DNA from 2 places in the Thermus amyloliquefaciens genome. Region 2 is predicted to be linked to the other one. Evidence: riboswitches for the same ligand, from Rfam matches in the RefSeq annotation. Region 2 holds a riboswitch; the other holds the start of a gene.
The links. A riboswitch is a leader RNA that binds a small molecule or an ion and turns the genes downstream of it on or off. The one in region 2 is predicted to bind thiamine pyrophosphate.

Region 1 (23,348 bases), 610 kb from region 2:
GGAGGCGTACAGGCCGGGGGAGGTCCTGGCGGAGCTTCCCGAGCCCTACCTCTTCCGGGCGGAGGAGGAGGGGGTGGTGGAGCTTAGGGAGCTTGCAGAAGGCCACCTCCTCTACCTGCGCCAGGAGGAGGCGGTGGTGGCCCGCTACTTCCTGCCCGTGGGGCTTACCCCCTTGGTGGTCCAGGGGGAGATCGTGGAGAAGGGCCAGCCCCTGGCGGAGGGCCAGGGCCTCGTGCGCATGCCCCGCCACATGAGCGCCAAAGAGGTGGAGGTGGAGGAGGAGGGGGATACCGTTTACCTCACCTTCTTCCTGGAGTGGACGGAGCCCAAGGACTATGCGGTGGCTCCCCACATGAACGTGGTGGTGCCCGAGGGGGCCCGTGTCCAGGCGGGGGAGAAGGTGGTGGCGGCCATTGACCCCGAGGAGGAGGTGATCGCCGAGGCCGAGGGGGTGGTCCACCTGCACGAGCCCGCCAGCATCGTGGTGATGAAGGCCCGCCTCTACCCCTTTGAGGACGACGTGGAGGTTTCCACCGGGGACCGGGTGGCCCCGGGGGATACCCTGGCGGACGGGGGCAAGGTCAAGAGCGAGATCTACGGCCGGGTGGAGGTGGACCTGGTCCGGAATGCGGTGCGGGTGGTGGAGTCCTACGACATTGACGCCCGCATGGGGGCCGAGGCCATCCAGGCCCTCCTGAAGGAGCTGGACCTGGAGAAGCTGGAGGCGGAGCTCCTGGAGGAGATGAAGCACCCCTCCCGGGCCCGGCGGGCCAAGGCCAGGAAGCGCCTCGAGGTGGTGCGGGCCTTCCTGGACTCCGGCAACCGCTCGGAGTGGATGGTCCTCGAGGCGGTGCCCGTGCTGCCCCCCGACCTCCGGCCCATGGTGCAGGTGGACGGGGGCCGCTTCGCCACCAGCGACCTCAACGACCTCTACCGCCGCCTCATCAACCGCAACAACCGCCTGAAGAAGCTCCTCGCCCAGGGGGCCCCGGAGATCATCATCCGCAACGAGAAGCGCATGCTCCAGGAGGCGGTGGATGCGGTGATCGACAACGGCCGCCGCGGGGCGCCCGTCACCAACCCGGGTTCCGAGCGGCCCCTGAGGAGCCTCACCGACATCCTCTCCGGCAAGCAGGGCCGCTTCCGGCAGAACCTCTTGGGCAAGCGGGTGGACTACTCGGGGCGGAGCGTGATCGTGGTGGGGCCCCAGCTCAAGCTCCACCAGTGCGGCCTGCCCAAGCGCATGGCCCTGGAGCTCTTCAAGCCCTTCCTCCTCAAGAAGATGGAGGAGAAGGGCATCGCCCCCAACGTGAAGGCGGCCCGCAGGATGCTGGAAAGGCAGCGGGACATCAAGGACGAGGTCTGGGACGCCCTGGAGGAGGTGATCCACGGCAAGGTGGTCCTCCTGAACCGGGCCCCCACCCTGCACCGCCTGGGGATCCAGGCCTTCCAGCCGGTCTTGGTGGAGGGGCAGTCCATCCAGCTCCACCCCCTGGTGTGCGAGGCCTTCAACGCCGACTTTGACGGGGACCAGATGGCGGTGCACGTGCCCCTTTCCTCCTTTGCCCAGGCGGAGGCCCGCGTCCAGATGCTCTCCGCCCACAACCTCCTCTCCCCCGCCTCCGGGGAACCCTTGGCCAAGCCCAGCCGGGACATCATCCTGGGGCTTTACTACATCACCCAGGTGCGCCGGGAGAAGAAGGGCGCAGGCCGGGAGTTCGCCACGCCGGAAGAGGCCCTGGCCGCCTACGAGCGGGGCGAGGTGGCCTTGAACGCGCCCATAAGGGTGGCGGGGAAGGAGACCAGCGTGGGCCGCCTCAAGTTCGTCTTCTCCAGCCCCGACGAGGCCCTTTTGGCGGTGGCCCACGGGTACCTGGACCTCCAGGACGTGGTCACGGTGCGCTACCTGGGCCGGCGCCTGGAGACGAGCCCGGGGCGGGTGCTCTTCGCCCGCATCGTGGGGGAGGCGGTGGGGGACGAGAAGGTGGCCCAGGAGCTTCTCCAGATGGACGTGCCCCAGGAGAAGAACTCCCTCAAGGACCTGGTCTACCAGTCCTTCCTGCGCCTGGGCATTGAAAAAACGGCCAAGCTGCTGGACGCCCTCAAGTACTACGGCTTCACCCTCTCCACCACCAGCGGGATCACCATCGGCATTGACGACGCCGTGATCCCGGCGGAGAAGCAGAAGTACCTGGAAGAGGCCGACCGCAAGCTCCGCCAGATTGAGCAAGCCTACGAGATGGGCTTCCTCACCGACCGGGAGCGGTACGACCAGGTGATCCAGCTCTGGACCGAGACCACGGAGAAGGTCACCCAGGCGGTCTTCAAGAACTTTGAAGAGAACTACCCCTTCAACCCCCTCTACGTGATGGCCCAGTCCGGGGCCCGGGGTAACCCCCAGCAGATCCGCCAGCTTTGCGGCATGCGCGGCCTCATGCAAAAGCCCTCGGGGGAGACCTTCGAGGTGCCCGTGCGCTCCTCCTTCCGGGAGGGCCTCACCGTCTTGGAGTACTTCATCAGCAGCCACGGGGCCCGCAAGGGTGGGGCGGACACCGCCCTCCGCACCGCCGACTCCGGCTACCTCACCCGGAAGCTGGTGGACGTGGCCCACGAGATCGTGGTGCGGGAGGCGGACTGCGGCACCACCAACTTCATCTCCGTTCCCCTCTTCCAGCCCGACGAGGTCACCCGCTCCTTGCGCCTGAGGAAGCGTTCCGACATCGAGTCTGGGCTTTATGGCCGGGTGCTGGCCCGGGAGGTGGAGGTGCTGGGGGAGCGCCTCGAGGAGGGGCGCTACCTCACCCTGGAGGACGTGGGGCTCCTCATCAAGGCGGCGGAGGCGGGGGAGATCAAGGAGGTGCCCGTGCGCAGCCCCCTCACCTGCCAGACCCGCTACGGGGTGTGCCAGAAGTGCTACGGCTACGACCTCTCCATGGCCCGCCCCGTGTCCATCGGCGAGGCGGTGGGGGTGGTGGCGGCGGAGTCCATCGGCGAGCCCGGCACCCAGCTCACCATGCGCACCTTCCACACGGGCGGCGTGGCGGTGGGCACCGACATCACCCAGGGTCTGCCCCGGGTCATCGAGCTCTTTGAGGCCCGCAGGCCCAAGGCCAAGGCGGTCATCTCCGAGATCGACGGGGTGGTGCGCATCGAGGAAACCGAGGAGAAGCTCTCCGTCTTCGTGGAGTCCGAGGGCTTCTCCAAGGAGTACAAGCTTCCCAAGGACGCCCGCTTGGTGGTGAAGGATGGGGATTATGTGGAGGCGGGCCAGCCCCTGACCCGCGGGGCCGTGGATCCCCATCAGCTTCTGGAGGCCAAGGGTCCCGAGGCGGTGGAGCGCTACCTGGTGGACGAGATCCAGAAGGTCTACCGGGCCCAGGGGGTGAAGCTCCATGACAAGCACATTGAGATCGTGGTGCGGCAGATGCTCAAGTACGTGGAGGTCACCGACCCCGGGGATAGCCGCCTTTTGGAGGGCCAGATCCTGGAGAAGTGGGACGTGGAGGCCCTGAACGAGCGGCTCATCGCCGAGGGCAAGACCCCCGTGGCCTGGAAGCCCCTCCTCATGGGGGTGACCAAGAGCGCCCTTTCCACCAAGAGCTGGCTTTCCGCCGCCAGCTTCCAGAACACCACCCACGTGCTCACCGAGGCGGCCATCGCCGGCAAGAAGGACGAGCTCATCGGCCTCAAGGAAAACGTCATCCTGGGGCGCCTCATTCCCGCGGGCACGGGGAGCGATTTCGTCCGCTTCACCCAGGTGGTGGACCAAAAGACCCTCAAGGCCATCGAGGAGGCCAGGAAGGAGGCGGTGGAGGCCAAGGAAAAGGAACCCGCCCTGCGCCGCCCTGCCCGTCGGGAACAGCCCGGGAAACAGGCCTAAGGGCCCCCCACCCCAGTCCGGCTGGGGTGGGGCCCCGGGTTGCGCCATAATGGGCCCATGCTGGCGCGGATCTATACCGCCTTCCGCCAGGTGGGGGAGGACCTCTTCCAGCAAAGGCTCGTCTCCGCCACCGCGGGGAACTTCTCCGTGCGCACCAAGGAGGGTTTCCTCATCACCAAAAGCGGGGTGCAGAAGGGGAGGCTTACCCCGGAGGACCTGGTGGAGGTGCCCCTCGTGGGCCCCTTTCCCGAAGGGGCCAGCGTGGAAAGCGTCGTCCACCGGGAGGTCTACCTAAGGACCGCGGCCCAGGCCATCGTCCACGCCCATCCCCGGGTGGCGGTGGCCCTTTCCCTGCACCTGGACCTCCTGGTTCCCCTGGACCTCGAGGGCCAGTACCACCTGAAGGAGGTGCCGGTGCTTTCCCCCAAGACGGTTTCCGCCACGGAGGAGGCGGCCTTGGCCGTGGCCGAGGCCCTTAGGGAGAGGCCGGTTTGCCTTTTGCGGGGGCATGGGGCCTTCGCCATTGGACTCAAGGAGCGGCCAGAGGAGGCCCTTTTGCAGGCCTACAGCCTCCTCACCACCCTGGAGGAGAGCGCGGAGATCCTCTTCTACCACCGCCTTTGGGGGAAGGGATGAGGGTGCTCTTCGTGGAGGGGAAGGACCGGGAGGCCCTCCTGGCCCTGGCCCGGGAGCTTCCCCATCCCTTTTGGCTTCTTGAGGGGGAAGGGGTGTGGCTTCTTGAGGTCTTGGGTGCGGGGGAGGAGGCTTGGCGGAGGGCCCAGGCCCTGCCTGGGGTTAAGGTTTGGGCCTTTACCCTTCGGGATGGGGTAGTCTATAGGGGATGCGGGAAGAAATCGGGTACATCCCCGTAGGGGAAGCGGAGCTCTACGTGGAGGACGTGGGGGACGAGCATGCCCCGGCCATCCTCGTCCTCCACGGCGGGCCCGGGGGCAACGCCTATGCCCTCAGGGAGGGGCTTCAGGACTACCTGGAGGGCTTTCGGGTCATCTACTTTGACCAGCGGGGTTCGGGGCGGAGCCTGGAGCTTCCCCAGGATCCCCGGCTCTTCACCCTGGATGCCCTGGTGGAGGACACCCTGGCCCTGGCCGAGGCCTTGGGGGTGGAGCGGTTCCACCTCCTGGCCCACGGCTTTGGCGCCCTGGTGGCCCTGGAGCTTCTGCGCCGCTACCCCGAGGCCGGGGGGGCCCTCCTGTTGGGGCCCTGGGTGAGCTTCCCTTGGCTTGCTGCCCGGCTGGCCGAGGCGGCGGGGCTTGAGCCCCTTCCCGACCCCGAGGAGAACCTGAAGGCCGCCCTGGCCAAGGCCGAGCCCAAGCTCCTCTTTGACCGCCTCATGTTTCCCACCCCCCATGGCCGCCTGGAGTACGAGTGGGTGGTGGAGGGCTCCGGCATCCTGGGGCCGGACACCCCGGCCTGGGGCTTCCTGCACAACGGCCTTTGGCGCTTGGACTACACCCCCTACCTTGCCCCGGGCCGCAGCCCGGTGACCTTGCTGGTGGGGGAGAGGGACGGCACCAGCTACCCCTACGCGGAGGAGGTGGCGGAGCGCCTCAAAGCCCCCATCCGGGTGATCCCCGGGGCCGGGCACTACCCCTGGATCGACCAGCCGGAGGCCTTTGGCGTGGCCTTCCGGGAGGCCCTCGAGGGCCTTTTGGTGCCCTGGGGGGTGTGAAGGGGGCCTGGGTGGCCCTTCTGGGGCCGGGGAAGGTGGTAAACTCTAGGCGTCACCGGGGGTGCTCCGTTTGCGGGGCTGAGAGATACCCTTGGAACCTGAACCGGGTAATGCCGGCGTAGGGAAGGTGACCAAGGCCCCTCCCGGTGACAAGGAGGGGTTGTATGTTGCGCCTTTTGGCCTTGCTGGCCCTTTTGGCCTTCGGCTTCGCCCAGGAGATCACCGTTCTCACCCACAGCAGCTTTTCCTTGGACAAGGGGCTCATCGCCCGGTTTGAGCGGGAGACGGGCCTGAGGCTCCGCTTCCTCAAGGGAGGGGATGCGGGGGAGACCCTGAACCGGGCCATCCTCACCAAGGGGGCCCCCATCGCCGATGTGATCTATGGCTTTGACAACACCTTCCTCTCCCGGGCCCTCGAGGCGGACATCCTCCTCCCCTACCGCAGCCCCGAGGTCCGGAACCTGAAGGCCACCTTGCTTCTGGACCCCACCTTCCGCGCCCTGCCCGTGGACTACGGCTGGGTGAGCCTGAACTACGACCGGGCCTACTTCAAGGAGCGGCCCCTGCCCAAGGTGCCCCAGGACCTGGCCCGGCCCGAGTACGCCCGGCTTTTGGTGGTGCAAAACCCCGCCACCAGCTCCCCGGGCCTGGCCTTCCTCATGGCCACCGTGGCCCGCTTTGGGGAGGACGGCTACCTGGACTTCTGGGCCAAGCTCCGGGATGGGGGGGTGCGGGTGGCCAAGGGCTGGAGCGAGGCCTACTACACCCACTTCACCCTCTACAAGGGGGATAGGCCCCTGGTGGTCTCCTACACCACCAGCCCCGCCGCCGAGGTCTACTACTCCGAGGGCAAGTACCAAGAGCCCCCCACGGGGAACCTCTTCCCCGAGCTGGCCTTCTTCCAGGTGGAGTTCGTGGGGATCCTGAAGGGCACCAAGAACCTGGAAGGGGCCAGGAAGGTGGTGGACTGGCTCCTCTCCAAGCCGGTGCAGGAGAACATCCCCACGGAGATGTGGATGTACCCCGCCCGCCGGGATGCGGGGCTCCCCGAGGTCTTCCGCTTCGCCCCCGAGCCCCTGGGGAGCGTGCGCATGGACCCCAAGGCCATGGCCCAGCACCGGGAACGCTGGATTGAGGAGTGGACCAAGGTGGTCCTCCAGGGGCAAAGCCCGGAGGCGGTGCGCAAGGGGCGGCGGTGAGGCTTCCCCAAGCCTCCCCTGGCTAGGCGAGGGGGTATAAAGGGGCGTGGCCAGGCTCGCGGGGCTTCTCGTCCTCCTCTTCCTGGGCCTGGCCCTTTTCTACCCCTTGGGGCGCATCCTGGCCCTGGGGGTGGGGGAGGGGTTCGCCAGGGCCCTGGCCAACCCCTACTACTGGGGGCGCTACCTCTGGAGCCTGGAGTATGGGCTCCTTTCTGCCCTCCTGACCCTTTCCCTGGCCCTTCCCCTGGCCTTTCTCTTCCGCAGGCGGTTTCCCCTCAGGGAGGCCTTCCTTGCCCTCTCCACCCTCCCCTTCGTCCTCCCCACCCCGGTGGTGGCCCTGGGGTTTTTGGCCCTCCTGGGCCCCCGCGGATTCCTGGGGGTGGACCTCTACGGCACCAAGGCCCTTCTCCTCCTGGCGGCGGTCTTTTACAACCTGGGGCTCGCCCTGCGCATCCTCCTTCCCGTGGCGGTGCACCTGGCCGAGCCCATGCGGGCGGCAAGGGTCCTGGGGGCCACCCCTTTTCGGGCCCTATTAAGGGTGGGCCTTCCCCTGCTGCTTCCCGCCTTGGGTTCCGCCGGGTTGCTGGTCTTCCTTTACACCTTTTCCGCCTTCGGGGTGCCGCTTCTCTTGGGCGGGCCCCGGTACGCCACCCTCGAGGTGGAGGTCTACACCCTTTTGGCCTACCGCCTGGCCTTTCCCGAGGCCAGCGCCCTCATGCTCCTGGAGATCCTCACCCTGGGGCTCGCCGTCTTGCTGTACCTGCGCCTCCGCCCCTACCCCCTGCCCCCAGGGGGGCTGGGGCCTGGCCTTTCCTGGGCTGGCACGGTGGGGCTTGCCGCCTTCTTCCTCCTGTTCTTCGCGCCCTTGGGGGCCCTCCTCCTCCAGGCTCACCCCGGGGCCTTGGCCTCCGCCTGGGCCTCGGAGGACTTCACCCCCCTTTCCCTGGCCTTGGGGAATAGCCTCCGCTTCACCCTTCTGGCCCTGCTCCTGGCCTTTCCCCTGGGGGTGGCCTACGCGGTGGCCGCCCGGGGAAGCCGCCTTATGGACCTTTTGGGGCTATTCCCCCTCATGGTGAGCCCGGTGGCGGTGGGCCTGGGCTACCTGCTGGCCTACCCCTCCCTTAGGGGCTCCCTAGGCCTCCTCCTCGGGGCCTACGCCCTCCTGGCCTACCCCCTCTTGGCCCGGGCGTTGCTTCCCGCCCTGAAGAGCCTTCCCCCAAGCCTCCTTTGGGCCGCCCGGGTCCTGGGGGCCACGCCCCTTCGCGCCTTCCTGCGGGTGGAGCTCCCCTTGGTCCTCCCCGCCCTCACCTCGGGGCTGGCCCTGGCCCTGGCGGCCATCCTGGGGGAGTTTGGGGCCAGCCTGGTGCTCTGGCGGCCCGAGTGGACCACCCTGACCCTGGCCATCTACGAGCGGCTGGGCCGGCCCGGGGAGGCCCCCTTTCGGGAGGCCTTGGCCTTGGCTTTCCTGCTGGCCCTCCTTTCCGCCCTCCTCTTCTACCTCCTGGACCGGGGCCGCGGCCGGTGGGGCTGATGCCACCCCGTGCGGACTCCCTCCGCGTGGGGCGGCATCAGGCCTGGCACCGGGGGCAGAAGTGGGTGCCCCGCCCCGCCACCACCCCCCGGGCCACGGGGGTGCCGCAAAGGGGGCAGGGGAGCCCCGCGCGGCCATAGACCGCATGGCGCTCCTGGAACCCTCCCGGAAGGCCATCGGGTTGCTGGTAGGTGCGGTCGGAAAGGGTGCTTCCCCCTTGGGCGGTGGCCTCGGCCAGCACCTCCTTAAGGGCCAGGAAGAGCCTTTGGGCTTCCTCCTCCCTAAGCTCCCGCCCCCGGCGGAAAGGGGAGAGGCGGGCCCGGAAGAGGGCCTCGTCGGCGTAGATGTTCCCCACCCCGGCGGCGAGGCGCTGGTCCAGAAGGAGGCCCTTGAGGGGCTTGCCGCTCCTTCTTAGGCCCTCCCAGAACTCCGGGAAGCGGAAGGCCTCGGAAAGGGGCTCGGGGCCCAGGCGGGAGAGCAGGGGGATCTCCCGGTAATCCCCCTTTTCCACCACCCAGATGCGCCCGAAGCGCCTCGGGTCGTGGAAGAAGAGCTCCCCCTGCTCCAGGCGGAAGGCCACCCGGGTGTGGGGGGTCTTTTGCAGGCGAAACCCCCCGGTCATGCCCAGGTGGACCACCATCTCCAAGCCCCCAGAGAGGGGAAAGAGGAGGAACTTCCCGCGGCGCAGGAGGCTTTCCACCATCTGCCCCTGGGCCTTTTGCGTGTGGCGGTAGCGCCTTGGGTCCTGGTGGTGGATCTCCAGGAGGCGTTGCCCAAGAAGGAGGGGCTCGAGGCGCCGCCTGGTGGTTTCCACCTCGGGCAGCTCAGGCACGGGGCCTCCTCTGGGCCAGGGTGCGGTAGAGCCTAGGCCCCAGGCCAAAGGCCCGGCAGTAGGGGCAGGAGGCATCAATCCATACCCGCATGCTCGTCCACCGGCACCGGCTGGCCCCGCTCGTTCACCGCCACGTAGGTGAGCTCCCCCTTGGTGGCCAGGACCCGGCCGTTTTCCTGGCCAAAGCGCTCCTTGTACACCTCCACCTCCACGGTCAAGGAGGTGCGTCCCACCCGCACCACCCTCGCCACCACCTCCAGGAGGTCCCCGGTGCGGATGGGCACCTTGAACTCCACCCCGCCCACGGCCACGGTGACCACGGGCTTCTTGGCCCTTCTGGCGGCGGCGTAGGAGCCCACCTTGTCCATGAGGCCCAGCACAAAGCCGCCGAAGGCGGCGCCCAGGGGGTTGGTGTGCTCGGGGAAGACAAGCTCTAAGGTCCGCGCCTCCATACCCTTCCCAGGCTACAGGAGAAGGTCGGTGAGGCGGGCCATCTCCCGGTCCCTTTCGGTGATGCCCCCTTGGCTATGGGTCCACCACTCCACCGTCACCCGGCCCCACTCCACCGTGAGGCGGGGGTGGTGGTTTTCCCTTTCGGCCAGCTCCCCCACGCGTTGGGCGAAGGCCAGGGCCTCCCGGAAGTTCGGGAAGCGGAAGGCCTTGTAAAGGCGTTCTGGGTCTTGCCGCACCTCCCAGTCCATGCCTAAAGGGTAAAGGAAAAGCCCAAACCCTTTGGGGTTTGGGCTCCCTTTTGGTTGCGGGGGCGGGATTTGAACCCGCGACCTTCGGGTTATGAGCCCGACGAGCTACCAGGCTGCTCCACCCCGCGTCGCCATCCTTAACTATAGCGGAGGGCCTAGGGCGTGTCAAGCACCTTCCCCGGGTTCAGGAGGCCCTCGGGGTCCAGGAGCGCCTTCAGTTTTCGCATCCAATCCAGGGCAGGGCCGTGCTCCCGGGGCAGGTACTTCTTCTTCCTCAGGCCCACCCCGTGCTCGGCGGTGCAGGTGCCCCCAAGCTCCAGGGCGCGGCGCACCAGGGCCTCGGCGTAGGCTTCGGCCTTGGGGTAGTCCTCCGGCAAAACGGGGACCAGGGTGTGGAAGTTCCCGTCCCCCACGTGGCCCAGGATGTTGCCGGTGAGGCCCATTTCCCAAAGAAGCCCTTGGGCATAGCGCACCATCTCGGGCAGGCGGGAAAGGGGCACGGCCACGTCGGTGATCATGAAGCGGTGGCCGGGGAAGAGGTGGACCAGGGCCCAGTAGGCCTGGTGCCGGGCCTCCCACTGCCTTTTGCGCTCCTCCTCCGTCTTGGCGGCCTCCACCGCCAAGGCCCCCGCCTCCTCCATGAGGGTAAGGGCCAGGGCGCTTTCCGCCTCCAGGGCCTCCCTCGTGGAGGAGTGGAACTCCAGGAAGAGGGCGGGGCGCTCGGGAAACCCCGCCCCAAGGTGGCGGTTCAGGGCCTTTAGGGCCAGCTCGTCCAAAAGCTCCAGCCGGGCCACGGGAAGCCCGCTGGCCATCACCCTATAGCTCGCCGCCGCCGCCTCCTCCACCCCGGGGAAGAAGACCCTTAGGGTGTGCACGTGCTCGGGCAAGGGGTGCAGGCGCAGGGTGAGGCGGGTGATGACCCCTAAGGTCCCTTCCGAGCCGATGAAGAGGTCCTTGAGGTCGTAGCCGGCGCTGGTCTTGCGCACGGGCCGCCCGAGCTCCAGCACCTCCCCGTTCGCCAGGACCACCTGCAGGGCCAGGACGTTTGGCCGCATCCCCCCGTAGCGCACCGTGGTGGTGCCGCTGGCGTTGGTGGCGGCCATGCCGCCTAAGGTGGCGTCGGCCCCGGGGTCCACGGGGAAGAAGAGGCCCGTCCCCTTCAGGGCCTCGTTCAGAGCCTTGCGGGTGAGGCCGGGCTCCACCACGCAGAGGAAGTCCTCCGGGCGGACCTCGAGGAGGCGGTTCATGCGGGCGAAGTCCAGGCTGATGGCCTCCCCCAAGGGGAGGAGGTGGCCCTCCAGGCTGGTGCCCGCCCCGAAGGGGATGACCGCCACGCGGTGCTCCCGCGCCCAGAGGAGGGCTTTTTGCACGTCCTCCACCCCCTCCGGGTAGACCACCGCCAACACCTCCCCCTCCTCGGGGTAGCCCTCGTCCCGCCCGTGGCGGCGGCGCTCGGAGGGGGAGGTGTCCACCTTCCCGGGGAGGAGGCGCCTAAGGGCTTCCAGCTTCGCCATGAGGAAAGTTTAGTCCGGCTTGGCGTCTGGGAGAAGGCGTTCCGCTTCCCGGACCGGGGGGAGGAGGTAGCCCAAAAGCCCCAGGGCCACCCCCAGGCCGCCAAAGAGGAGGAGCATGAGGGCGATCCCCTCCCCCTGGCCGTAACGGGGGCCGAAGACCCGGTCCGCCAGGGGGCCAGAGAGGAGCATGGCCAGGGGGTTGGCGAACCAGGCGATCATGCGCCTGGCGGCGAAGACCTTGCCCTGGACCTCGAGGGGCACCTTGGACTGCCAGATGGCCTGGTTGGAGCCGTTCAGCAGCGGTATGAAGAGGCTCTCCAGGAAGGCCAAGGCCGCCCAGGCCTGGGGGCCCTCCACCACGCCCATGAGGGCCAGGGCCAGGCTGGAAAGGGCCATGCCCAGGAAGACCCCGTGCACCCGCTTCCGGGGGCCGCCCCAGAGGGAGAGGAGAAGCCCCCCCGCCACCCCTCCGAGCCCCGAGGCCGAGCGCACCAGGGCCAAAGCGGTCTCGGAGAGGGCGGTCTTGGCCAGGACCATGGCCGGAAGGACGGTGGCCGCCAGGGTGGTGAGGAAGTTCACCCCAAAGAACATGAGCTGCAGGCCCAGGAGGGGGGGCCTTTGCAGGATGAAGCGGAAGCCGAAGAGGGCCTCCTCCAGGAGGGAGGTCTTTTTCCCAGCCTGAGCTCGAGGGCTGGGAATGGGCACCATGAGGAGGGTGAGGACCGCGGCACCCGCCCCCAGGAGGTCCAGGGCGAAGATGCCCCAAAGGCCCAGGGGCTTCAGGAGGGCTGCGGCCAGCACAGGGGCCCCCACCCCCGCCAGGGACTCCGCCAGGCTCATCATGCCGCTGGCCCGGGCGTAGTCCTTTTTTTCCAGCATGGCGGAAAGGGCGGCGGAGAGGGCGGGCCAGTGGAGGCTGGAAAGGGCCCCGGTGAAGGCGGAAACCACATAGAGGTGCCCCACCTCCAGCCGCCCCAGGAGGAGCATGAGGAGGAGGAAGCCCGTGGCCAGCCCCCCGCCCAGGTCCGCGGCCAGCATGGCCCACCGCCGGGGGTAGCGGTCCACCAGGGCCCCCGCCAGGGGGGAGAGGAGGATGAGGGGGAGGAAGTGGAAGAAGCCCAAGAGGGAAAGGGTGGTGGCCAGGCCCGTCTTCTGGTAGGCGTAGAGGGTGAGGGCGAACCAGGTCATCTCCCGGCCCACCAGGGCCAGGGCCTGGCCCACCCAGAGCAGGCGGAAGGCGGCGAAGCCCTGCATGCCGCCCACTTTCCCCCTCCCTCTACTCCAGGCGCAAGCGGACCTTTAGAGTAGAGGCATGGCCTTCCGGGTGGAAAACCCCTTGGCGGCCCGCCTCCTGGCGGACCCGGAGATGGCCGTGGCCCTGAAGCCCTTCATGAAGGGCCCGGCCAGCGTGAAGGACCTGGCCCTGGCCCAGGGCCTTTCCCTGCAGCAGGCCCATTACCGGGTGGGCCTCTTGGTGCGGGCGGGGCTTTTGCTGCCTGTCGGGACCCGGCAAAGGCGGGGGCGGCCCATACGGCTCTACCGGGCGGTGGACACCGACTTCCGCATCCCCCGGGAGCTGGTGCCGGAGAGGGTCCTGCGGGCCCTGGAGGGGGCCAGGAGCTGGCAGGAGGAGTGGGCGAGGGCCCTCGAGGCCCACGACCCCGGCCACGGGGCTGTCCTCCGGGTCTTCCTGAACGAGGAGGGCCTTTTGGAGTTCGGGGGCGAGGCGGAATCCGACCTCCTGGCCGAGGGCTTTCCCCCCTTGGTGAACCTCTGGAGCGCCGGGCTTTACCTGAGCCGGGAGGAGGCCAAGGCCTTCCAGCGGGAGCTTCTTGCCCTGTACCACCGCTATGCGGCCTTGTCCCCGGCGCGGCAGGCGGAGGGCCAGGCCCGGTACCTGGTCCACCTGGGCCTGGCCCCGGCACCGAAATAGGCTTCTTTACGCCTCGCCCTTCAGGATGGCCTCAATCCGCTCCAGGGCCTCCTGGGGCAGGTCCACCCCCGCGGCCCCCAGGCTCTCCCGGATCTGCTCGGGCCGGGTGGCCCCGGTGATGGCGCTGGAGATGCCGGGGAGGCGCAAAACCCAGGCCAGGGCCAGCTGGGTGCGGGTGAGGCCCAGTTCCTCCGCCACCTCCTTAAGCCGCAGCACCTTCCTGCGGTTCTCCTCGGTGAGGAAGCGCTCGGCGAACTGGGGGTAACGGGCGAAGCGGCTTTCCGGGGGGATGCCCTCGTCGTAGCGGCCGGTGAGCATGCCCATGGCCAGGGGGCTCCAGACCACCAGGCCCATGCCGAAGCGCTCCGCCTCGGGAAGGACCTCCCCCTCCACCCGCTCCCGGTAGAGCATGGAGTACTGGGGCTGCTCCACCACGGGCGGGTGGAGGCCGTTGGCCTTGGCGAAGGCTACCGCTTCAGCGATCCTGGCCGCGGGCCACTCCGAGGTGCCCCAGTAGAGGGCGTAGCCCTTTTCCACGAGGGTGTGCATGGCGTAGACGATCTCCTCCATGGGCACCTCGGGGTCGTAGCGGTGGGCGAAGAAGAGGTCCACGTAGTCGGTCCTGAGGCGCTTTAGGCTTTTCGTGAGGCTTTCCAGGAGGTGCTTGCGGCTTAAGCCCCGGTCGTTGGGGTCCTCGGACATGGGCCAGTAGGCCTTGGTGGAGAGGACCAGGGTGTGCCGGGGAAACTCCCTTAGCACCTCCCCCATCACCTCCTCCGCCAGGCCCTTGGCGTAGACGTCGGCGTTGTCAAAGAAGTTCACCCCGCCCTCATAGGCGATCTTCACGATCTCCCGGACGGTTTCCTTGTCCTTGACCACGTCGCCGAAGGTGACCCAGGCCCCCAAGGAGATCTCGGAGACCTTGAGGCCCCACTTGCCCAGCTTCCGGTAGCGCATGGTGCCCATAGCTACCGGAGTTTACCCCCTTGGCCCAAGGTTGACCAGCGGGTCAGTCCCCTTCCACCTCCAACACCCCACCAGGGGCCTGGAAGCCGATGCGCTTATGGGTGCCGTCGCAGAAGGGTTTGTTCGCCGAGGCGCCGCAGCGGCAAAGGGAGAGCCGGGGCTTCTCCAAGACCTCTTCCCGCTCCCCCACCCGCACCCGGAAGCGTCCGCCCTCCAACCGGATGGGACCGTTTTCCACGAACTCCAGCCGCATGGCTCCATCCTAAGGGAAGGGGAGCCCGGAAGACCCGCAGGAACACCCCACCAGGGTCTTCCCTTGGCTCAGGGGGCCCAGGCCCCATGGTATACTCCGTCCAACCATGAAACGCTTCTTGCGGTTTCTGGCTTGGGCCCTGGGCTTGGCCCTTCTGGCGGTCCTCTTGCTGGCCCTGGGAGTCTACGCCACCCTGCGGGCCTCTTTGCCCCAGGCGGAGGGGCGCATCGCCCTGAAGGGCCTTTCGGCCCCGGTGGAGGTGGTGCGGGACGGGCGGGGGGTGGTGCGGGTGCGGGCCCAGACCCTCGAGGACCTCCTCTTCGCCCAGGGCTTTGTCCACGCCCAGGAAAGGCTTTGGCAGATGGAGTTCCAGCGCCGGGTGGGGCAGGGCAGGCTTTCCGAGGTCCTGGGGGAGGCCACGCTTCCTCAAGACCGCTTCCTGCGCACCTGGGGGTTTTACCAGGCGGCAAAGAGCGCCTACGAGCGGCTTTACCCGGAGGAAAAGCGGGCGGTGGACGCCTATGTGGCCGGGGTGAACGCCTTTTTGGAAAGCGGGGCCCCCTTGCCCCCGGAGTTCCGCCTCCTCGGCTTCCGCCCCGAGCCCTGGTCGGGGCCGGACGTGCTGGTGTGGGCCAAGATGATGAGCTTTGACCTTTCGGGCAACTGGGAGGAGGAGCTCCTCCGCCACCGCCTCCTCGCCCGGGGGATAAGCCCCGAGAGGCTCCTCCAGCTCATGCCCCCCTACCCCGAGGACGCCCCCACCATCCTGCAAGGGGAGGACCTGAGGCTTCCCCTAAAGCGGGAGGAGGCCCCGGCCGCCCTGCTGAGGATGGCCCCGCCCCGCCGCCTGGAGGCCAGCAACAACTGGGTGGTGGCGGGAAGCCGCACGGTCACGGGGAAGCCCTTCCTGGCGGACGACCCCCACCTGGGCCTCCAGGCGCCTTCCCTTTGGTTCTTGATGGTCCTCGAGGCCCCCGGCTACCGGGCCATGGGGGCCAGCCTCCCCGGGGTGCCGGGCATCGTCATCGGCCGGAACGAGCGCATCGCCTGGGGGGTGACCAACGTGGGGGCGGACGTGCAGGACCTGTACCTCCTGGAGGACGTGGAGGGTAGGGGCTACCGGTACAAGGGCCGGGTGGTGCCCTACCGGGTGCGGGAGGAGAGGATCCGGGTCAAGGGGGGTAGGGAGGAGGTCCTGCGGGTGCGGGAAACCCTCTATGGCCCCGTGATCACCGACGCCCTCCAAGACCCCCCCAAGACCCCCATGGCCCTCCGCTGGGTGAGCCTGGACCCGGAGGACCACATCCTCATGGCCTTCCTGGGGGTGAACCGGGCGGGGAGCTGGGAGGAGTTCGTGGCCGCCCTCCGCCACTACTCCGCCCCCAGCCAGAACTTCGTCTACGCCGACGTGGAGGGCAACATCGGCTACATCGCCCCCGGGAAGTTCCCCATCCGCAAGGAGGGGCACACGGGCACCGTGCCCGTGCCCGGGAACGGGGAGTGGGACTGGCAGGGCTACCGCAGGCCCGAGGCGTGGCCCATGGTCCTGAACCCCAAGGAGGGCTTTGTGGTCACCGCCAACCACAAGGCCACCCCCGAGGGCTTCCCCTACGCCCTCACCTACGACTGGGCCGAGCCCTACCGGGCAGAGCGCATCCGCGAGCTCCTCTTGGCCAAGGAAAAGCTTTCCCTGGAGGACATGCGGGCCATCCAGCAGGATCAGAAAACCCTCCTCTTCCGGGACTTCCGCCCCGCCTTGGAGCTCCTGAACCCCCTCTCCGAGCGGGGCCGGGTTTGGCGCCAAAGGCTTCTTGCCTGGGACGGCACCATGGCCGCCGGCTCGGAGGAGGCCCTGGTCTTCGCCCTCTGGTACACCGAGCTCACCCGGTTGCCGGAGAGGGAGGTGGGGGAGGCCTTCTGGGACGAGCCCCGCTACCTGCTAAGGGCCCTTAAGGAGGGGGATAAAAACTGCGACCAGCCGGACACCGGGTACCCGGAGACCTGCCTGGACTTCGCCGCCTTGGCCCTGGAACGGGCCCTGGACCGGAAGGAGGCCCTAGGGGGGCGCTCCTGGGGCGAGGTGCACCGGGCGGTCTTCCCCCACGCCGTCCTCACCCACACCCCCTTGAGGCGGCTCACGGACCGGAGGGTGCCCTTCGGCGGGGACCGGTACACGGTGAACGTGGGCCCCTTCGTCCCCGAAACCCTCCAGATGACCCATGGGCCCAGCTACCGGCAGATCGTGGACCTTTCCGATCCGGAGGCTTCCCTCTTCGTCCACCCCATGGGCCAGGCGGGGCACTTCCTCTCCCCCCACTACGCCGACCTCCTGCCCCTTTGGGCCAGGGGGGCGTACCTGCCCATGCGCTTTGCGGAAGGGGGTAAAACCCTTCTTCTGGAGCCTGGGCGCTAGGGGTTAACCCTTGTTTTCTTCGCCGTTTTCCAGGCTTTGGAAGTGGGCCAGCACTTCCCTCACCCGCTCGTGCACCCAGTAGGCCTTGCGGCCGAAGAGGAGTTCTATGGCCTCGTCCACCTCCTCCACCGCATGGAGGTGGAAGAGGCCCCCTTCCACCGCTTCCACCACCTCTTCCCGCAGGGTGAGGTGGGGAAGGTTGGCCTTGGGGAGCACCACCCCTTGGGTGCCGGTGAGGCCCAAGGTTTGGCAGACCCGGAAAAACCCCTCCACCTTCTCCGCCACCCGGCCCACGGCCAGGACCCGGCCCGTCTGGTCTATGGCCCCCGTGACCGCCAAGTCCTGCCTCAGGGGCAGGCCCGAGATGGCGGAGAGCACCGCCAAAAGCTCCGCCAGCCCCGCCGAGTCCCCCTCTATGCCCCCGTAGCTTTGTTCAAAGACCAGGCTCACCGTGGCGGAAAGGGCTCCCAGGCTGGCGTAGGTTCCCCGCAGGTAGCCCGCCAGGGTGAGGACCGCCTTGTGGAAGACCTGACCCCCCAGGCCCACCTCCCGGTCGATGGAGAGGATGCCCTCCCGTCCGGGGCCCGCCTGGGCGGTGATGCGCACGGGCCGCCCCCGGGGCAGGGGGCCTTCCACCACCACCAGGCCGTTGACCTCCCCCACCCGCATCCCCTGGACCTCCAGGGCCACCACCCCCTCCTCGAGGTCCTTCAGGTAAAGCTCCTCCTCCAGGCCAAACCGCTCCTCCCTTGCCAGGAGGGCCTTTTCCACCGCCTCCCGGTCCAGGGGGTGCTTCAAGGCCGAGGCCTCCTTGGCCAGGTCCAGCAGGCGGTAGAGCCTGGCGTCCAGCCTTTCCCTGTGCCCCGTCCAGCGCCGGGCCTCGTCCGCTAGGGCCGCCAGGCCCTCCGGGGTTAGCGCCACCCCCTCGGCCTGCAAAAACCCCCCCAGGTAGGCCACGTTTTCCCTGGTGTAGGGGATTTCCGGGCTAAACTCCACGCGGAAGGGAAAAAGCTCCAGGAATTCCTCGTCCTCCTCCAAAAAGGCGATCACCTCCGGGGGGCCCACCAGGAAGACCTGGGCCTTGAGGGGGGCGGGCTTGAGCCTCGGGCCCTTGACCTCGGGCCGGGGGGCGAGGGGCTCCACTTCCCCCGTGGCCAGGGCCCGCTTCAGGAGGGGGTAGCTCCCCAGCTCCCACACCCGGTGGGCCTCGAGGACCAGCACCCCCCCCGTGGCCCGGTGCAGGGCCCCGGGGCGCAGGAGGCCCAGATGGGTGGATAGGAGGCCCTCCTGCATCTCGTACTCCAGGTGCCCGAAAAGCCTTTCCGGGCTGGGGTTGGGCTCATAGACCACCCGTTCCCCCCCCTCCACCAGGAGGCGGGGGAGAAGCTTCTCCAGCTTCAGGGTTTCCTCCAGGGCCGCGGCCCGCAGCAGGGTTTCCGTGATCCAGTCCAGATACCGGCCCGCCTGGGGGAAGCGCCCCTTGAGCTCCAAGGCCTTGGGCAGGAGGAAGCGCTCGGCGAAGCCCCGCCTCAAGGCGGCCACCTCCGCCTCCGCCCGTTGCCGCACGTCCACGTAGGCCAAGACGGTTTCCGCCAGCTTGGCGGAAAGCTCGGGGGGCATGGGGCCCTTACCGGAAAGCCTCAGGCCCTCTTCGCCCTCCAAAAGGGCAAAGCCATACCCCTCCGCCTCCTGAGCCAGGGCCCTCAGGAGGGCTTCCGCCTCCTTCTCGTAGCGGGCCTCCACCAGGCTTTTGGCGTAGAGGAACCCCTTTTCCCGGAAGAGGGCAGGGGTGAACTCGGCCAAGAGGGCCTCCACCCCCTCCACCAGCGCCCGGCCCTGCCCCTCGGGGAGAAGGAGGGGAAAGGCCTCTTCCCCCAGGGGAAGGTAGACCACCTCCTCCTTGGGGAAGGGGCGGTCCTGCAGGTAGGCGAGGAGGCGCTTCCGTTTGCCGAGGCCGCTTGGCCCCACCAGGTAGCCGTGGCCCCCCTGGCGGAAGGCGGCCTCGAGGGCCTTAAGGGCCCGCTCCTGGCCGAAGAAGGGAGGGGCAGGTTTGGGCTCGGTAGGTGGGGTGAACCAGGCGAGAGCGCTGACCCGCATCGGGCTCACTATACCCGGACCCATGCCCCGGGGGGCCTGGGGTAAACTAGCGGTCAAAGGAGGGATTTCATGGTAAAGGTGGAGGTTCTGGGCATGATCCTGGCAGGGGGGCAGGGGAGCCGCCTTTACCCCCTCACCGCCAAGCGGGCCAAGCCGGCGGTGCCCTTTGGGGCCAAGTACCGCATCATTGACTTCGTGCTCAACAACTTTGTGAACTCGGGCATCTACTCCATTTATGTCCTCACCCAGTTCAAGGCCCAGTCCCTCACCGAGCACATCCAGCGCTACTGGCGCTTCGGGGCCTTCTTGGAGGACCACTTCATCCTCCTGGTGCCCGCCCAGATGTACCGCTACGAGGAGCTCGGCCCCGTTTGGTACCGGGGCACCGCCGACGCCATCTACCAGAACCTCCACCTGGTGCAGAACCACGCCCCCACCGCGGTGGCCGTCTTCGGGGGCGACCACATCTTCAAGATGAACATCCGCCACATGGTGGAGTACCACTACGAGAAGCGGGCGGACATCACCATCGCCGCCTACCCCGTGCCGGTGGCGGAGGCCAGCCGCTTTGGGGTTTTGCAGGTGGACCAGGAGTGGCGCATCACCGAGTTCCAGGAAAAGCCCCAAAGCCCCAAGCCCCTTCCCAATAAGCCCCACCTGGCCCTGGCCTCCATGGGCAACTACATCTTCCGCACCGAGGCCCTCTTTGAACTCCTGGAGGCCGATGCCAAGGAGAGCACTTCCAGCCACGACTTCGGCAAGGACGTGATCCCCAGGGCCCTCAAGGAGGGGTATAGGGTCTTTGCCTACGACTTCCACCGCAACCCCATCCCCGGCCAGGAGGGTCCCAACCTCTACTGGCGGGACGTGGGCACCCTGGACGCCTACTTTGAGGCCAGCATGGACCTGGTGAAGGTGGTCCCCGAGTTTGACCTCTTCAACCCCGAGTGGCCCCTCAGGACCGCCAACCTCTTCAGCCCGCCCGCCAAGTTCGTGCACGAAACGGGGGAGAGGGTGGGCCGGGCCTTGAACAGCCTCCTGGCCGGTGGGGTCATCGTGAGCGGGGGGACGGTGCGGGAGTCGGTCCTCTTCCGGCGGGTCAGGGTGAACTCCTACAGCCTGGTGGAGCGTTCCGTCCTCTTTGACGACGTGGAGGTGGGCCGCTACTGCAAGATCCGGAACGCCATCGTGGACAAGAACGTGAAGATCCCGCCCCATACGGAGATCGGCTACGACCTGGAAGCCGACCGCGCCCGGGGTTTCACCGTGACCCCGGAAGGGGTGGTGGTGGTGCCCAAGGGCTATCGCTTCTAGCCATGGAGAAGCATCCGGGCAAGCTCTTCTACCGCCTTTCCCGCTTGAGCCAGGGGGAGGAGCTTCCCCTGAAGCGGAAGCCCAAGTCCAAGGTGTACGCCAATCCCCTGGAGACCCAGGCCCTGCCCCCCTTTCGGGAGGAGGGAGGGCCGCCTTTGTTCCGGGTTCTTTCCCAGCTCAGGCCCCTCTTGCCCGAGGTGGGCTCGGCCCTGACCCTGAAGGACCTTTCCCAGGTCCTCTACCCCCTGGCGGAGCGCTCCGGGAGGCGGGGTTTCCCCTCGGCGGGGGAGGCCTACCCCTTGGAGGCCTACCTGGTGGTGCGCCGGGTGGAGGGGGTGTTTCCCGGGGTCTACCATTACTTCCCCAAGGAGCACCAGCTTTTCCAGATCGCCGCCAAGGTGGAGGAGGCCTCCTGGTCGGAGGCGCTTTTGGGGCTCGGCCTGGAGCAGGCGGCAGCCCTTCTGGTCCTCACCCTGGTTCCGGAGAGGAGCGAGGCCCTCTTCGGCCTTAGGGGGTACCGGTACGCCCTTCTCGAGGCGGGCTACGCCGCAGGCCTGGTTCTCCTGGCCGCCATCGGCCAGGGTCTGGCCGCCTACCCGGCGGAAACCTTTTATGATGAGATGGTGGCTCACCTCCTGCGGTTGCCCGAGGGGGAATACCCTGGGGTGGTGGTCATTCTGGGACGTTAGGCGTATTTGGGGAAAAGTTTATGGTGCGGATTCTCTTGGTGGAGGACGATCCCCAGGTGGGGGAGCTGGTTAAGCGGTTTTTGGAGAAGGAGGGGCTTGGGGTGGCCTGGGCCCGCACGGGCCGGGAGGCCTTGCAACTGGTCTGGGATGCCGGCAAGCCGGACCTGGTGGTCCTGGACCGGGGGCTTCCCGATATGGAGGGCCTCGAGGTCCTCAAGGCCCTGCGGGACCTGGACCCTTTGCTCCCCGTTTTGCTCCTCACCGGCAAGGCGGACGAGGATAGCCGGGTGGAGGGGCTTTTGGAGGGGGCGGACGACTACCTGGGCAAGCCCTTTTCCCTCAAGGAGCTCTTGGCCCGCATCAAGGCCCTCCTGCGCCGGAGCGGGAAGGAGGGGAGGCGGCGGTTTGGTCCCTTGGAGCTGGACCTGGAGGGGCGCAAGGCCTACCTGGAGGGGGAGCCCTTAAGGCTTTCCGCCACGGAGATGAACCTCCTCCTGGCCCTGGCCCAGACCCCGGGCCGGGTCTTCAGCCGGGAGGAGCTTTTGGAGCGGGTCTGGGGCCCGGAGTTTGAGGGCTCGGAGCGGGTGGTGGACGCCTACGTGCGCCTCCTGCGCAAAAAGCTAAAGGACGATCCCCGGGCCCCCCGGTTCATCGAAACCGTGGTGGGGATGGGGTACCGCTTCGTGGGGGAGTAGGTGGAGGCGGTCTTCGTCTACGGCACCCTGAGGCGCGGGCAGAGGAACCACCCCTTGGTGGAGGGGTGGGTGGTGAAGGTGCTGCCCGGGCACGTGGAGGGCTTCCGCCTTTTTCACCTGGCCGAGGGACGGGACCGGCCTTACCCCTATCCCGGCATGGTGCCCGGGGAGGGGAGGGTGTACGGGGAGGTCCTCGTTTTGCCGGAGGAGGTCCTTCCCCTCCTGGACCAGCTGGAGGAGGAGTACCGGCGGGTCCGGGTCGTGGTGGGGACGGAGGAGGGCCCCCTTTCCGCCTGGGCTTACGTCTACCTGGGGAACCTCGAGGGGGCGGTTTGGCTTCCCCAAGGGGTGTGGCCGGCCTAGGCTTCCCTTGGGCCACTCCCTGGGAGCCTGGAGAGGTGGGCTTGGCCTGGCCCACCGACGCCCGGCGCTGTCTATAGTATGACCATGAAGGTCCTCATGGTGGCCCCCGAGGCCTACCCCCTGGTGAAGGTGGGGGGGCTTGCCGATGTGGTGGGGGCCCTGCCCAAGGCCCTAAGGCCCTTGGGGGTGGAGGCCTGGGTGCTTCTGCCTTGGCACCGGGGCCTCGAGGCCCAGGGGGTGGGGGAGGTGGCCTACCGCTTCGCGGGCCAGGAGGCCCGGGCCTCCCTGGGGGAGCGGCTGGAGGGGGGGGTGCGCTTCCTCCTCCTAGGGGTGGAGGGGTTTGACCGGGAGCGGGTCTACGGCTACCCCGATGACCCCGAGCGCTACCTGCGCTTCGCCCTGGCGGCCGGCCAGGTGGCCCGGGGGTTTGACCTGGCCCACGCCCATGACTGGACGGCCGCCCTCCTCGCCCTGACCGCTCCCGTGCCCGTCGTCTACACCATCCACAACCTGGCCCACCAGGGCCTTGTGGACCCCGCCCCCTTCTTCCACTGGACGGGGCTTCCCTGGAGCCTGTTCCATATGGAGGCCCTGGAGTTCCACGGCCAGGTGAACCTGATGAAGGGGGGCATCGTCTTCGCCCGGGCCGTGACCACGGTGAGCCCCTCCTACGCGGAGGAGATCAAGACCCCCGAGTTCGGCATGGGCCTGGATGGGGTCCTGCGCCGGCACGCGGATAAGCTCTTCGGGATCCTGAACGGCCTGGACACGGAGGTCTTTGACCCGGCCAAGGACCCCCACCTCCCCGCCCCCTACTCCCGGGAGGACCCCTCCGGCAAGGCCCGGGCCAAGGAGGCCCTGGGGGAGCGCACCGGGCTTCCCACCCCCCTCCTCGCCTACGTGGGGCGCCTGGACCCCCAGAAGGGGCTGGACCTGATCCTGCAGGCCCTTCCCCATCTCCTGGAGCTGGGTTTCAGCCTCCTGGTCCAGGGGGTGGGGGAGGAGGGGTTGGCCCAGGCCTTGCGGGCGGCGGAGGCGGCCCATCCCGGGCGGGTGCGCCTCGTGGAGGCCTACGACGAGGCCCTGGCCCGCCTGGTCTATGCGGGGGCGGATGCCCTTTTGGTACCGAGCCGCTTTGAGCCCTGCGGCCTGGTGCAGATGATCGCCCAGCGCTACGGCACCCCGCCCGTGGCCCGGGCGGTGGGGGGGCTTAGGGACACCGTGGAGGATGGCCGTACGGGGGTGCTCTTCCAGACCTACCACCCCGAGGGCCTCCTC
Region 2 (5,641 bases):
GGCGATCTGGGCCCGGTCGGTGCTGTCCGCCAAGGACCCCGGCCTCAGGCCATCCCCCAGGGAGAGGGTCATGTCGTAGGTGCGGGCGATCTCCAGGAGGTCGTCAAAGCGGGCGTAGAGGGGGTTTTCCTCCCCCCGGTGGAGCATCCAGGCGGCGAGAAGCCCCCCGCCCCGGCTCACGATCCCCGTGGTGCGGGAGGTGTTCCGGTAGACCTCCAGGTTCTTCAGGGTGACCCCCACGTGCACGGTGATGTAGTCCACCCCCTGCCTTCCGTGCTCCTCGATGACCTCAAAGAGCTCGTCCGCGCTCAGGTCAAAGAAGCTCTTCCTCTTGGCGGCCCGGAACTCCGCCTCGTAGATGGGCACGGTGCCCAGGGGAACCGTGGCCACCTCGAGGATCCGCTCCCGTATCGCCCTAAGATCCCCCCCGGTGGAGAGGTCCATGATGGTGTCCGCCCCGTACCGGATGGCCACCCGGGCCTTCTCCACCTCCTCCTCGGGGTCCACGTAGTCGTAGGAGGTGCCCAGGTTGGCGTTCACCTTCACGGAAAGCCCCTCCCCGATCCCCTTGAAGTCCTTAAGGGTGCGGTGGTTGGGGTTCCGGGGGATCACGATCCGCCCCGCGGCCACCCCCTCCCGCACGAACTCGGGGGAAACCCCCTCCCTTTCCGCCACATAGGCCATTTCCTCGGTGAGGATACCCTTTCTTGCTGCCTCCAGCTGGGTCATGCCGTTACCCCCATGAGTTCCAGAATCCTTGCCGCCGTCCAAGGGGCCAGGAGGACCCCGTTCCTCCCGTGCCCCACCGCCGCATAGACGCCCTTCTGCACCTCCCCCACGAAAAGCTCCCCCACCGGCCGATAGCCCCAAAGGACCCCCCGGAACCGGGCTCCCTCCAGCCCGGGAAAGCGCTCGTGGGCGTAGTCCGCAAGCCACCTGAGCCCATGGAGGTCCACCCCCGGGGCCCAGCCCTCCCGCCCCGTGGCCCCACGTACACCCCGCCCTCCCGGGGAAGCAGATACCCGTCCCCGGCGAAGAGGGGCATGGGGGGCGGCGTCCCCTCCAGGAGCAAGGCCTCCCCCTTCAAGGGGCGCACCCCAAGGCCGAACCGGCCGCCCCAGGCGCCCACAGCCAGGAGAAGGTGACGGGCCCGGGCGGCGAAGGGCTCCCCGGGGGGAGCACCCCGCCACCTTCCCCGCACCTCCCCTTCCCTCACCTCCTCCACCTCCGCGTGGAGGAGGGGGGTTTCCATGGCCTCCAAAGCCCGCAGCAGGGCCTGCCGTAGGGCCCCAGGGTGGACGTACCCCCCGGGGAAGGTGCGCGCCCCCCTTCCCCCCCGCACGGGGTAGGGCAGGGCCTCCTGGGCGTGCCAGGCCTCCGCCTCCCCTTGGGAAAGGGCCACCACCTGGGTGCCGGCAAAGCCCGCCTCCACCTCGAGGCCCAGGCCCCGGAGCTCCTGCAGAAGGCCCGGGTAGTACCTCAGGCCGAAGAGGGCCGCCTCCAGGACCTCCCCGGTGAGCCCCTCCGGGTAGGGGGCCAGCATCCCGGCGCTGGCGGGGGTGGCCGCCCCCTCCTTGCCCGCGTCCAGGAGGAGGAGGGAAAGGCCCCGCTTCCTGAGCTCGTAGGCCGCCAGGGCCCCCACGATCCCCGCCCCCACCACGATGGCCTCCGCCCTCATCCCCTCCCCCCTCCCAAGGGCACCCCCTCGGTGGGGCTGCTGGGGCTCGCCCCCTCCCGGGGCCGCATGGGGCCGGCCAGATGAGCCTTCCGCCCCGCCTCCACCGCCAGGCGGAAGGCCTCCGCCATGGCCACGGGATCCTCCGCCTCGGCGATGGCGGTGTTCACCAAAACGGCATCCAGGCCCATCTCCATCACCTCCGCCGCATGGGAGGGAAGGCCGAGCCCCGCGTCCACCACCACCGGGGGCAAGGAGGCCCTCTCCCGGGCGAAGAGCTCCAGGAGGGCCCGGGTCTTCACCCCCCAGCCGGAACCGATGGGGGCGGCCAGGGGCATCACCGTGGCCGTGCCCAAGGCGGCAAGCCGCCGGGCCAGGACCAGGTCGGGGCCGATGTAGGGGAGGACCACGAAGCCTTCCTGCAAAAGCCTCTCCGCCGCCCTCAGGGTCTCCACCGGGTCGGGGAGCAGGTAGGTGGGGTCGGGGATCACCTCCAGCTTCACCCAGCGCTCCCCGGTGAGGGCCCGGCCCAGCCGGGCAATCCTTAGGGCCTCCTCCGCGGTCCTGGCCCCGGCGGTGTTGGGGAGAAGCCTCACCCCCTCCAAAGCCTCCAGAAGCCCCACGTGCCCGGGCATCCTGGCCTCCACCCGGCGGATGGCCACGGTGACCACCTCCGCCCCCGCGGCCTGGATGGCCTCCCGCATCACCCCGAAGTCCCGGAACTTGCCCGAGCCCAGGATGAGGCGGCTTCTAAGCTCTATGTCCCCTACCTTCCAGGTGTCCATCTAGCCTCCTTGCATGAGGGTGACCACCTCCACCACGTCCCCCTCCCTCAGGACGCGGTGGGGGAGCTCCCGCCCCGGGTAGGCCTCCTCGTTGAGGAGGACGGCCACCCGGGAAAGGTCCACCCCCAGCTCCTCCAGAACCTCCCTAAGCGTCCTCCCCTCCAGGGGCTTGGCCTCGCCGTTAAGCCACACCATAAAGCCTCTCCCGAAAGGCCCGGGCCGCCTTCTCGGGGTCGGGGGCGTCCAGGATGGCCCGCACCACCACGATCCGCCGGGCCCCGGCTTCCAAGACCACGTCCAGGTTCTCCAGGGTGATCCCGCCGATGGCGTACCAGGGCTTCTCCCCCAGGTTTTCCCCGGCCCAGCGCACGTAGCCCAGCCCCGCCGCCGGCCTGCCCGGCTTGGTGGGGGTCTCCCACACCGGGCCTATGGAAAGGTAGTCCGCCCCCTCCCCCAGGGCCCTCAGGGCCTGCTCCGGGGCATGGGTGGAACGGCCCACCATCCCCCCGAAGAAGCGCCGGGCCTCCTCCGGGGTGAGGTCGTTCTGGCCCAGGTGTACCCCGTCCGCCCCCAGAAGGGCCGCCAGGTCGGGCCGGTCGTTGAGGAAAAAGGGCACCCCGTGGCGCCGGGCCAGGGAAAGCATCCTCTCCCCCAGGGCCAGGGTGGGCCTCGCCTCCCAGTCCTTGGCCCGAAGCTGCAACACCTCCACCCCGCCCGCCAGGGCCCTCTCCGTGCGGTCCAGGACCTCATGGGTGGACCAACCGGGCCTGGGGGTCACCACCAGATAGAGCCTTCCCCGCAAGGTCTCACCTCCTCAGGCCGGCAAGGCAAAGCCCTGCGGCCCGAGGAAGGTTGGGTTTTGGGGGTTTGGGCGCTTCCGCATAGGCTTCCCTCCGCCGGCATTACCCGGATCAGGTTCCAAGGGTTGCTGGGAGGTACCCAGCTCTCAGCCCCTCGCTTGGGGCACCCCTAGCCTGCCCCCTCAGCATAGCAGATCAGGGGGGAAGAATAGGGCGCAGAACACCTTCCCCCAGGGCCCCACCGGGGGGCGCTGGGGTCCAGGGGGAGCGGGGGAAAGCCCGGGGTCCCGGCCCGCACCGAAACCCCCCTTTGGGAAAATCCGCCGCAAAGAACCCCAGCTAAGGGAGGCCCTCCCAGGCGAGGAGCCGCCTGGCCCCCTCCGGCCGGGCGGGCAGGTAGAGGTGGACGAAGCTGCCCAGGACGCGGCCATCCGTGTAGCCCTCCACCTCCCCTCCCCCCACCCGCCGCCAGGCGGGGCTTTGGGAAGGCTCCATTTGGGCGTAGTGGAACTCGTGCCCCTTGAAGACCTCGCCCCTTTGGGCCACCGGGTTATCCCTCAAGGCCTCCACCTCCCGGTAGCCCAGGATGGGCCTCTCCCCCATGCGGGCCTCCGCGGGAACCAGGCCCACCATGGGGAAGAAGTCCTCCCCCACCCAAAGCCCCCTTGCCAGGTACATGTACCCCCCGCACTCGGCCACGATGGGGCCGGGGAAGCGGCGGATGGCCTCCCTCATGGCCCGGTTTTCCGCAAGCTCCCGGGCGAAGAGCTCCGGATACCCCCCTCCCAGGAGGAGGGCCTGGGAGGGGGGCAGGACCGCGTCCTCAAGGGGGCTGAAGGGGACGAGCTCGGCCCCCAGGGCCTCGAGGAGCTCCAGCCCCTCGGGGTAGTAGAAGCGGAAGGCCCTATCCCAGGCGTAGGCCACCCGCACCCGGGGAGGCTCCCTTGGGGGGAGGAAGGGGGGAGCCTGAGGCAGGGAGGGGGCCACCGCCGCCAGGCGCAACACCCCCTCCAGGTCCACCCGGAAGGCCCGGAGGAGGGCCTGAAGGGGCGGGCGCACCTCCCCCGCCAGCACCAGGCCCAGGTGGCGCTCGGGAATCCCCAGGGCGGGGTCCTGGGGCAGCCAGCCCAAGAGGGGCAGGCCCACGTGGGAGAGGGCCTCCCGCAGGAGCTCCGCATGCCTTTCCGAAGCCACCCGGTTGGCCAAGACCCCCACCACCTGGACCCTGGGGTCAAAGGCGCGGAAGCCCTGCACCAGGGGAGCGATGGAACCCGCCATGGCGGAGGCATCCACCACCAGGAGCACCGGGGCCTTCAGGAGCCTCGCCACCTGGGCGGTGGAACCCACCTGGCCCAGGGGGTCCTTGCCGTCAAAAAGGCCCATCACCCCTTCCACCAGGGCCAGGTCCACCCCGCGGGCCCCGTGCTGGAAGAGGGAGAGAAGGCGGGTTTCCTCCAAGAAAAAGCCGTCCAGATTGTAGACCCTACGCCCCGAGGCCGCCTCCAAATGGGTGGGGTCCACATAGTCCGGACCCACCTTGAAGGCCTGGACCCTGAGGCCCCGCTCCCGCAAGGCCAGGAGCAGGGCCAGGGCCAAGGTGGTCTTCCCCGCTCCCGAGTGGGGGGCGGCCAGGACCAGCCGGGAGAGCCGCACCATGCCCCTAGCCTGGGGAGAGGCTTCTGAGGAGGCGGGCCGCCTCCTCTTGGGCCCTTTGCAGGAAGGCCCCCACCTCCACCCCTTCCGCCTGGGCCAGGGCCTCGAGGTAGGCGTGGAGGTAGCCCTCGGAGATCAAGGCCATCACGGTGAAGCCAAGCCGGCGCCAGGCGTCGGCCAGGGCCTGGGCCTCCTCCCCGGGAAGGCGCTCCCGGGCTAGGCGGGAGACGCTCTCCACCAGCCAGTTCCACATGGCGGCCATCATGGCGTTGGTCACCCCCCGGCGCACGTGCACCAGGCCCACCAGGGTCTGCCAGGCGAAGTACTGGCCGTTGAAGGGGCCCTCCACCGTGCGCAGGTACCAGTCCCTCAGGGTCTTCTCCCTTTGGGGCCTTTCCCCTTCCCGGAAGACGGCCCGGGTGGCGGGGTGGGCGAAGAGGGTGTCGTAGAAGCCCGGCACCAGCTCCGTCACCCATCCCTTCATGAGCTCCTTGTGGCGGGCAAAGACCTTGGCGTCCTCGAGGGGACGGAAGCGGGCCTGGGGGGGAAGCTGGGACCAGAACTCCTGGGCCAGGGCATAGAAGCGGCCGAGGTTCTTCTCCATCCCGGGGACCATACTACCCCATGCCCCAAGGGCCGGGGCTTGGGCGTTGCCCCGAGAAGACCCCACCCACCGGGAAGGAAAAGCGATGTCCAAGGCCTTTCTGGGGCCCCCTCGTGGCGCAAGC

Region 1: linked by a shared signal. The riboswitch ahead of BS74_RS02360 (thiamine ABC transporter substrate-binding protein) and the one ahead of thiE (thiamine phosphate synthase) in region 2 are both predicted to bind thiamine pyrophosphate.

What each region holds. Positions count from the first base shown of each region.
Region 1 covers NZ_JQMV01000003.1:366,629-389,976, forward strand. The annotation lists gene rpoC (DNA-directed RNA polymerase subunit beta') at 1-3,880, shown strand, start outside; gene BS74_RS02345 (fuculose-1-phosphate aldolase) at 3,938-4,516, shown strand; gene BS74_RS02350 (hypothetical protein) at 4,513-4,752, shown strand; gene BS74_RS02355 (alpha/beta fold hydrolase) at 4,722-5,570, shown strand; TPP riboswitch at 5,618-5,713, shown strand; gene BS74_RS02360 (thiamine ABC transporter substrate-binding protein) at 5,735-6,769, shown strand; gene BS74_RS02365 (ABC transporter permease) at 6,816-8,300, shown strand; gene BS74_RS02370 (DNA-formamidopyrimidine glycosylase) at 8,338-9,132, opposite strand; gene BS74_RS02375 (acyl-CoA thioesterase) at 9,207-9,584, opposite strand; gene BS74_RS02380 (4a-hydroxytetrahydrobiopterin dehydratase) at 9,597-9,833, opposite strand; tRNA gene BS74_RS02385 (tRNA-Met) at 9,885-9,961, opposite strand; gene BS74_RS02390 (FAD-binding oxidoreductase) at 9,989-11,347, opposite strand; gene BS74_RS02395 (MFS transporter) at 11,357-12,601, opposite strand; gene BS74_RS02400 (helix-turn-helix domain-containing protein) at 12,660-13,280, shown strand; gene BS74_RS02405 (aldo/keto reductase family protein) at 13,287-14,246, opposite strand; gene BS74_RS02410 (CDGSH iron-sulfur domain-containing protein) at 14,290-14,499, opposite strand; gene BS74_RS02415 (penicillin acylase family protein) at 14,606-16,912, shown strand; gene BS74_RS02420 (AAA family ATPase) at 16,916-19,009, opposite strand; gene glgC (glucose-1-phosphate adenylyltransferase) at 19,079-20,323, shown strand; gene BS74_RS02430 (SagB/ThcOx family dehydrogenase) at 20,326-21,012, shown strand; gene BS74_RS02435 (response regulator transcription factor) at 21,033-21,707, shown strand; gene BS74_RS02440 (gamma-glutamylcyclotransferase family protein) at 21,708-22,070, shown strand; gene BS74_RS02445 (glycogen synthase) at 22,155-23,348, shown strand, end outside.
Region 2 covers NZ_JQMV01000003.1:981,563-987,203, reverse strand. The annotation lists gene thiC (phosphomethylpyrimidine synthase ThiC) at 1-729, opposite strand, end outside; partial or broken gene BS74_RS05430 (NAD(P)/FAD-dependent oxidoreductase) at 726-1,678, opposite strand; gene BS74_RS05425 (thiazole synthase) at 1,675-2,460, opposite strand; gene thiS (sulfur carrier protein ThiS) at 2,461-2,655, opposite strand; gene thiE (thiamine phosphate synthase) at 2,642-3,262, opposite strand; TPP riboswitch at 3,332-3,441, opposite strand; gene BS74_RS05410 (cobyrinic acid a,c-diamide synthase CobB) at 3,600-4,916, opposite strand; gene BS74_RS05405 (protoglobin domain-containing protein) at 4,921-5,517, opposite strand.